DNA from 2 places in the Streptococcus sp. ZY171113 genome. Region 2 is predicted to be linked to the other one. Evidence: predicted binding sites of a transcription regulator. Region 2 holds the regulator's gene; the other holds the start of a gene.
What was found. The regulator HrcA, encoded in region 2, represses chaperone genes, less so after heat shock. The targets are predictions, from matches to a motif close to TTAGCACTCNNNNNNNNNGAGTGCTAA.
Positions count from the first base shown of each region.

Region 1: the regulator HrcA is predicted to act here: its motif matches at 2,202-2,228, upstream of groES (co-chaperone GroES).

Region 1 covers NZ_CM173243.1:268,662-272,857, forward strand. The annotation lists gene AC3ARB_RS01285 (MATE family efflux transporter) at 1-1,300, opposite strand, end outside; gene AC3ARB_RS01290 (single-stranded DNA-binding protein) at 1,389-1,784, shown strand; gene groES (co-chaperone GroES) at 2,286-2,576, shown strand; gene groL (chaperonin GroEL) at 2,853-4,196, shown strand, end outside.
Region 2 covers NZ_CM173243.1:41,299-45,494, reverse strand. The annotation lists gene dnaK (molecular chaperone DnaK) at 1-394, opposite strand, end outside; gene AC3ARB_RS00300 (GNAT family N-acetyltransferase) at 635-1,069, opposite strand; gene grpE (nucleotide exchange factor GrpE) at 1,382-1,912, opposite strand; gene hrcA (heat-inducible transcriptional repressor HrcA) at 1,922-2,956, opposite strand; gene AC3ARB_RS00285 (hypothetical protein) at 3,140-3,343, opposite strand; gene AC3ARB_RS00280 (DUF2812 domain-containing protein) at 3,345-3,860, opposite strand; gene AC3ARB_RS00275 (PadR family transcriptional regulator) at 3,857-4,174, opposite strand.

The DNA.
Region 1 (4,196 bases), 230 kb from region 2:
GGACGGTGAAGGCGTTGGACAGCAACATGGCAATCCAGACGCCAGTAGCCCCTAGATTGGTCCAGGCAGCCAAGATCCAGATGATTGGTAATCGCAGAACCCAGAGCCTACCGACTGACATGATCATGGAGTAGCGGGTCTGGCCGGTCCCTTGGAAAAAGCCGGTGTAGGCAGAGAAGAGGCCCATGAAAAAGATGATGAAGGCTGTGTAATAGAGGTATTCGACCGCCTCTTTCCAGAGCATGACATCGGAGCGGTCAGTGATAAAGAAGGCTAAAATCTGTTCTTGGAAGAAGAAGATGGTCAAGCAGCCAACGATGGAGGTGAACAGGATAAAGAGAACCGATTGGCGAAAGATTTTCTGTGCCCGTTCAAAGAGACCTGCTCCCAAGTTCTGACCGATGATGGCGGTCAAGGCACCACCAATCCCCATCTGAGGCTGGGTTAGGAGGTCAGAAATCCGATTGACCATGGAATAGGCGGACAGGGTAGCGGTGCCGTAAGCAGCGATGGTACTGTTCAAAATGGTGAAGCCCAAGGCTGCCCCGCCCATGCCCAGGGCAGACGGGGTGCCAACCCGAAAGAGGGTCTTGATAGTGGGCCAGTTGACCTGTAACTTGGCCAGGGGTACCTTAATCAGGGATTCCTTTTTCACCGCCCAAGCTCCCATGAAGAGGAGAACCACCTTGGCGACCACAGTTGCCCAGGCAGCACCAGCGATTCCCCAGTCCAGACCAGGTAGACCAACCAGAGGAATGGTCTTGAAAATCAAGAAGGGGTCAAGAACCAGATTGACCACCGATGAAACGGTGTTAATTAGGGTGATGGACTTGGTCTTTCCCTGGGCGTTGAGGATGGACTGGTAACCAAAGAAGGCCATGTCAAAGAAAAGGCCAATGAAATTGATTTTCAGGTAGGTGACTGATTTGTCATAAAAATCTCCGCTGGCCCCCATCCAGCGGATGAAGAGGGGGGACATGACATAGCCTAGCACTGAAAAAACAAGGCCAAGCCCAAAGAGCAAGGCTAGGGTGTTTTTGGCATAGTTGGTGGCCCGTGCCTTGCGATTGGCTCCGATAGCTTGAGCCATGAGACCCGTGGCAGCAACCCCAAGCCCCAGTCCTAGCGAAATGAACAAAAAGTTGAGCGGCCAGATAAAGGAGGTGGCAGCGAAGTCCAGGGACGATAGCTGAGCAACATAGAGGCCGTCCGTCAGGTTATAGAGGGTTTTAATCAGGTTATTGAGCATGAGGGGCGTAGCCACCGAGAGGATGACTCGGTTGATATTGCCCTCCAACATAAAATTTTTTTGAGAATTTTTCATCATAAATTAACTATACCATATTTTTTTCAAACCTTCTACGAATAACTAGATAGGAGGAACTAATATGTACAACAAAATCATGTTAATCGGCCGTTTGACGGCCCTGCCAGAAATGGTCAAGACGCCCAATGACAAATCGGTGACCCGAGTGACCCTTGCGGTCAACCGTCGCTTCAAATCCCAAAACGGAGAACGGGAGGCTGATTTTATCCAAGTTGTCTTTTGGGGACGAATTGCTGAAAGCCTAGCCAGCTATGGCGGCAAGGGAAGTCTTATCTCGGTGGATGGCGAATTGCGAACCCGCAAGTACGAGAAAAATGGCTCGACCCGCTATGTGACGGAAGTGTTGGGCCACTCTTTCCAACTTTTGGAAAGTCGCTCCCAGCGGTTGATGCGTGAAAACAATGTTGAACACGACGTTGCTGATGTGATTCTGGAAGAAGAGGAGCTACCGTTTTGAACTGACCTCCAAGCCACTGCTACACCAGTGCCGATTGGTTATCAGGCACTGCCTTGGTGGTTGCCTTGGTGAGGGAACTCGCAATTCGCTGCTCTTGCAGCCCATGATGAATTAAGAACCTGTATTCACATCTCAGCATTCACCTGACTGGCTAGTTTTGGCTCACTCTTTGTCACATTTTTTGGTCATACGGGCAGTATTTCTGCAAAAATGTTTCTCGATTGCACCAAAACTAGCCTAGTCAATCAAATACTTCGATTGTGAATACAGGTTCTAAGGTTTTGCTCGTATTGAACTGACCTTACCTTACTTTGATAAATTTTAGAAAAATAGATTGGGAAGCGACCTGGTTTCAGGTCGTTTTTCTGAGGTTTTTTCTTGACTATTTTTGACCAAGTGGTAGAATAGAAAGAGGAATTAGCACTCGCTTGTTTAGAGTGCTAAAACTAGCAGACCTGCTCTGCTATTGCTTACAAAATCAGAAAAATCGGAGGAAATCTCATGTTGAAACCTTTGGGGGACCGAGTGGTCCTGCGTTTGGAAAAAGCGGAAGAGCAAACGGTTGGCGGCCTGGTTCTGGCCGGTGCCAGCAAGGAAGAGACGGCCAAGGCGGTCGTGGTGGCGGTCGGCCAGGGCATTCGGACCCTGACGGGTGACTTGGTGGCCCCGAGTGTGGCCCTTGACCAGACCGTTTTGGTGGACAAGCATGCGGGCGTGGCCGTCAAACATGAGGGCCAGGACTTGGTCATTGTGCGTGAGGCGGATATCCTGGCGGTTGTAACAACACCATAAGCCTAAAGGCTTAGGTATTGTACGCCAGCCGCTAGTGCGGTCTGGCTAACAACCGCACTAGTCTCGAACGAAAAAAGTATCGTTTTTCGTTCTCGCCGTCGGCGTTAGTTGTAACAACACCATAAGCCTAAAGGCTTAGGTCTTGTACGCCAGCCGCTAGTGCGGTCTGGCTAACAACCGCACTAGTCTCGAACGAAAAAATCATCGTTTTTCGTTCTCGCCGTCGCTAACACTTGTGGCAGGAACCATTTAGTTTAACATAGAGAGGTAAAAAATATGGCAAAAGACATTAAATTTTCAGCAGACGCTCGGGAGAGCATGGTGCGTGGGGTGGACATTTTGGCCAACACGGTCAAGGTGACTTTGGGGCCTAAGGGCCGCAATGTGGTCTTGGAGAAGGCCTTTGGCTCGCCCCTCATCACCAATGACGGCGTGACCATCGCCAAGGAAATTGAATTGGAAGACCACTTTGAAAACATGGGGGCCAAATTGGTCTCTGAAGTGGCTTCAAAGACCAATGACATTGCTGGTGACGGAACAACCACAGCGACCGTTTTGACCCAGGCCATCGTCCGTGAGGGCCTGAAAAACGTGACGGCTGGCGCCAACCCAATCGGCATCCGTCGAGGCATCGAGGCGGCCGTAGCCGTAGCCGTTGAAGAGCTCAAAAACCAGGCCCAGGCCGTTGCCAACAAGGAAGAAATCGCCCAGGTTGCCGCTGTGTCGTCTCGCTCTGAGAAAGTCGGCGAGTACATCTCTGAGGCCATGGAAAAGGTTGGTCGTGACGGGGTCATCACCATCGAGGAGTCTCGTGGTATGGAGACGGAGTTGGAAGTGGTTGAGGGCATGCAGTTCGACCGTGGCTACCTGTCCCAGTACATGGTGACCGACAACGAGAAGATGGTTGCGGAGCTAGACAATCCATTTATCCTCATCACCGACAAGAAGATTTCTAACATCCAGGACATCCTGCCTCTGCTTGAGGAAATCCTCAAAACCAACCGTCCCCTCCTCATCATCGCGGACGACGTGGACGGTGAGGCCCTGCCGACCCTGGTTCTCAACAAAATCCGTGGCACCTTCAACGTGGTGGCCGTCAAGGCTCCTGGCTTCGGCGACCGCCGCAAGGCCATGCTTGAGGACATCGCCATCCTGACGGGCGGCACGGTCATCACGGATGACCTGGGTCTTGACCTTAAGGATGCGACAATGGCTGCGCTTGGTCAGGCGGTTAAGGTTGCAGTTGACAAGGATTCTACCGTTATCGTTGAGGGAGCTGGTGAAGCTTCGGCCATTGCCAACCGTGTCAACATCATCAAGTCACAAATCGAAACCACAACCTCTGAGTTCGATCGGGAAAAACTCCAAGAACGCTTGGCAAAATTAGCCGGTGGCGTAGCGGTCATCAAGGTCGGTGCAGCAACCGAAACCGCCTTGAAAGAAATGAAACTCCGTATCGAAGACGCCCTCAACGCGACCCGTGCGGCCGTTGAAGAAGGCATCGTTGCCGGTGGCGGTACCGCTCTGGTCAACGTGATTGAGGCTGTTAGCCAGCTTGACCTGACAGGTGACGAAGCGACCGGTCGCAACATCGTCCAACGGGCTCTGGAAGAACCAGTC
Region 2 (4,196 bases):
CAGCGTCTTTAGTCGCTTGACGTTGGGCATCGTTGAAGTAGGCAGGAACGGTGATAACCGCCTTGGTTACTTTCTCACCAAGATAATCTTCTGCGTAACCTTTGAGGTATTGCAAAATCATGGCTGAGATTTCTTGTGGCGTGTATTCTTTGCCGTTAGCAGCTACTTTTTCAGATGTCCCCATCTTAGACTTGATGGAGATGATGGTGTCTGGGTTAGTTACCGCTTGACGTTTCGCCGCGTCACCCACGATGATTTCACCGTTTTTGAAAGACACCACAGACGGGGTTGTGCGGTTGCCTTCTGGGTTAGCGATGATTTTGCTCTCAGTTCCTTCAAGAACTGCAACAGCTGAGTTAGTTGTACCTAAGTCAATACCGATAATTTTAGACATGTGTATTACCTCTTATTTTTTTATTTCTTTTATTTTTATGGTTCTCTTAGGTGGCAGGGACGCAAGGCAAATCATAACGGCAATTTTTCATAGAAATTGCCTATGATTTGCACTAGCTCGGCATAGAAAATATTATCGATTTTCTATGCCTCCCGTCGCAGCCTCCTAAGAGCATTGAATTAGCTCGCATTCGCTCGCTGGTTAATCTTTATATTCTAGTTTAGTGACATTTCGGTCAAGTTAGGTTAATTGGCATTCTAGGATGCTGTAACTGCCATCCTTTCTACCTGTTTCTTGAAAACCGATGGATTCCCAAAATGCTTTTGCCTGAACATTCTCAGGATGAACGGGTAGGCTGGCCACAGTTGCTCCATGCTCCGTCTTGAAATAATCCAGACACAGCCGAGCAGCCTCTTTCCCCAGTCCTTTTCCTTGATAAGCTTTATCAATCAAGAAATTGATAATCTGACCATGTTGCTTCTCAATATATAGCGACACATAGCCAACCAAATCCTCACCTCGATAAATGGCTTTGGGATAAGAGTAGGGCCGGTTAGACCAGGCTTCTGCTAATGAATACTGAACCGAATCCACATGGCCTTGTCCAGATGGACCCGGATCCAAGTCCAAGCAATCAAAGAAGTTATCTTCCGTGATTTCTCGCAAAGATAGCATGAGTTATGCACCACCTTTTCATCGTTTACCGTCATAATGGTTGCCGTCTAATGATTAGGTTTTTAGAGCCAAGCTCCACAAACTGAACTAGGGATATTTTTCCGATACAAATCTAGGCAAAGCCTTGTGGCTTGTACTGACGGTACAGCGAAAGGCTTTAACGACGAGTTGCGAGTGAAAAATAGGCCTAGAGACGACGGGAACTTGTTCGGCTCGATACCAGCCGAACAAGGGAGCTAGTAAGGAGCCTAGGCAAGCCGCCATAGCGGTTGCCGTCTGGAGATGAGGTGCTTTAGCCCCCATCACCAGTGGCTAGTTATACACCACCACCATGGCTGGTCTTAACAACCGCTCATGGAGCTTGTAGCCTTTTTGGAAGACTTGAGCGATGGTGTCAGCTGGGTTGTCGTCATCCGCTGGCAGGGTTTGAACCGCCATATGGAGATTTGGGTCAAAGCTGGTCGTTTCCACCTCTTCTACCCCTTCTTCTTGCAGGGCTTGAAGGAGGCTGGCTTGGACCATTTCCAGACCTTTTTTGACGTCTTCGGTCAAGCCGTCAACCGCCAGAGCACGCTCCAGGTTATCCAGACTTGGCAGGATTTTCTTGGCCAAATCTTGCGAACGGTAGCGTTGCAAGGTCTGACGTTCTTCGCTGGCTCGGCGTTGGATGTTTTGCATTTCCGCATGGGCTCTCAGGTACTTGTTTTCAAAGTCCTGGGCTGCTTCCTGGGCCAATTCCAATTCGGTTTTTTCAGGGACTTCGGTGACTTCCTCGGTCACCTCACCCGTTTCTTCTGCGATTTCTTCTTCAAGAAGCTCGTCTTGTTTTACATCTTCTGACATGTGTCCTCCTTAGTTCACTTCGTAATGGTTGCTGCTCAGGTAGCGGTAATAGTCACTCAGTTTCATGACCAGGGCCTTGCTAATGACCTCAACCAGGGTCACCACCCGTTTGTAGGGCATGTTGATGGGGCCAATCAAGGTCAGGGTGGCAAAGCCACGGTAGGGAACCAGAAATTTCTGGCTGACGACCGTCAGGTTCTTCAGCTGGTTCTCAGGGTGGTCACCAACGCTAATCTTGCTGGTCTCCTCCTCCGTCAGCGATTGGCGAATCGCTAGGGCAAGAGCTCTGCTATTGTCCAAAAACTGATAGGTCGGTAAATCCCCATAGGTCAGGGCCGCCAGCTTGCCTGCCACTACCACCGTTTCCTCAAAAATCGGGGCAAAGAGGTAGTCCAGAAGGTCCAGAACATTGTCCGTGACCGTGAAGTAACGTTGCACCACCTGGGGAACCTCCGTCCGCAGCTTGTAGTGGATGTCCAACACCGACTGGTTGAGGAAGCGATCCACCACCAGGGTTTTGAGGCTGGCCAACTCCCGCCGGCCAAAGGTCTTGGGAATAGCGAACTGGACGGTAACCGGCTTGGACCCATCCAAGGTCAAGACCGCCAAGGCGTCGTGGTTGCTCAGGGGAACAATCTCAAAGCCTGTCAAGCCTTGCCGCTGGGGCTCGACGTCCAAGACTACTCCCGTGTAGCCCGTCATCTCCGCTAGAAGCTGGCTAGCCCGCTCAAAGATGTCTTCAAGGCCAAAAGCTTCAAAATCGAAGGCCTTGACCACCTGATAGAGGTCCGCCTGGTCCAGCTCCTCATAGGCCAAACAGTTGGCCACAAAGTACTGGAAACCCGCCCGACTGGGCAAGCGGCCACTAGAAGTGTGGGCCTTTTCCAAGAGCCCCAGTTTCTCCAATCGAGCCATATCGTTTCGGATGGTGGCCGAACTGGAGGCGATGGCCTCTTGGAGGGCCTTGGACCCCACTGGTTCCTGAGACTGGGTAAAGAGGTCAACAATCAAGGATAAGATGTCTGTTTGACGTGGGGTTATCATGAGCGACCTCCTTTCTTTGGGGCAATGGCAGAGCAGGACAGGTTGAGCAAGCTGTCACCAGCTTTTAGCACTCTGAACAGTTGAGTGCTAACTCATGCTTCTATTCTATCATCTTTAAGCACAAAGTCAAGCCAAAAAACCAAAAAAATTAGCACTCTTTTGCCTAGAGTGCTAAAATCAGTCCTAAGACCTAGTTCTCAGATGGTTTACCAGCCTGAACAGTAAGATGACAATCATAACCAGCTGGACCAGGGCTAGAAGATTAAATCCCCAGCCAGACAGAGTTGTAGCTGACAGGTTTGTGCGTGGCAAAACAAAGCTGACAAAAGTCACAACATTCAAAGGCAATGCCGCAATGGCCTGTTTCTGTTTGTCTTTCCTACACATGTCAACCTCCTCTATATTTCTTTTTAAATTGATAGAAACGATAAGACAAGTAAACAATTAAAGGAATATCGAACAAGGCAACGCCCACTGCAAAATCTGGTTTCTTAAACAGGATACCACCACCGATAGCCAAGACAACCATGCTCAACAAAATCAAGAACCGTCTCACAAAAATCTGACCAATCATCTCCCAACGACTGGCCTCATCGCTGAAAATGTCATCTTCCCCAACCTGACTGGCTGGTTTTCTAAAAATCTCAAAGCTGTTGCAGGTGGCAACTGGCTCCCAACCGTAATCTCGATAGAGTTGGTAGTAAGCCTCCTGGTCTGCTCGGCCATTATCCTTAAAATCCAAGCGATAGACCGCCTCCGCAGGTTGGGTCTCCTCAAACTGAAAGAGGCAATCAAAGCTAATCTTGGTCAACTGCCAGCCCTTGCGGTGCATGGCCATCAAGTAGTTGGCTTCCTGCTCAAAATCCGTGATAAAAAAGACTTTCACTTCTGTCTTGGTTGTCATAGGCTTTCTCCTCTACTGGTTTTATAGAGTCGCTCAATCCGTGCCAACTCTAGGTCAAGAACCTCCTGACCCAGTTCCGTCATCTGATAGAGCTTGCGTTTTTCTTCTTCTCGTTTGAAGGCAATCAGGCCATCCTTTTCCATCTTGGACAGGGTCCCGTACATGGTTCCTGGGCTGATGATGACCTGGCCAGCTGTCAGTTCTTTGGTACGCTGGGTAATCTCATAACCGTGCCTCTCCTCTTGCAATGCAAAGAGGATGTAAAAGGCCGTCTCGGTCATGGGAATATAGACCCGTTTGATTTTTTCCTGCATGGCCCCTCCGTTTATTTGATGC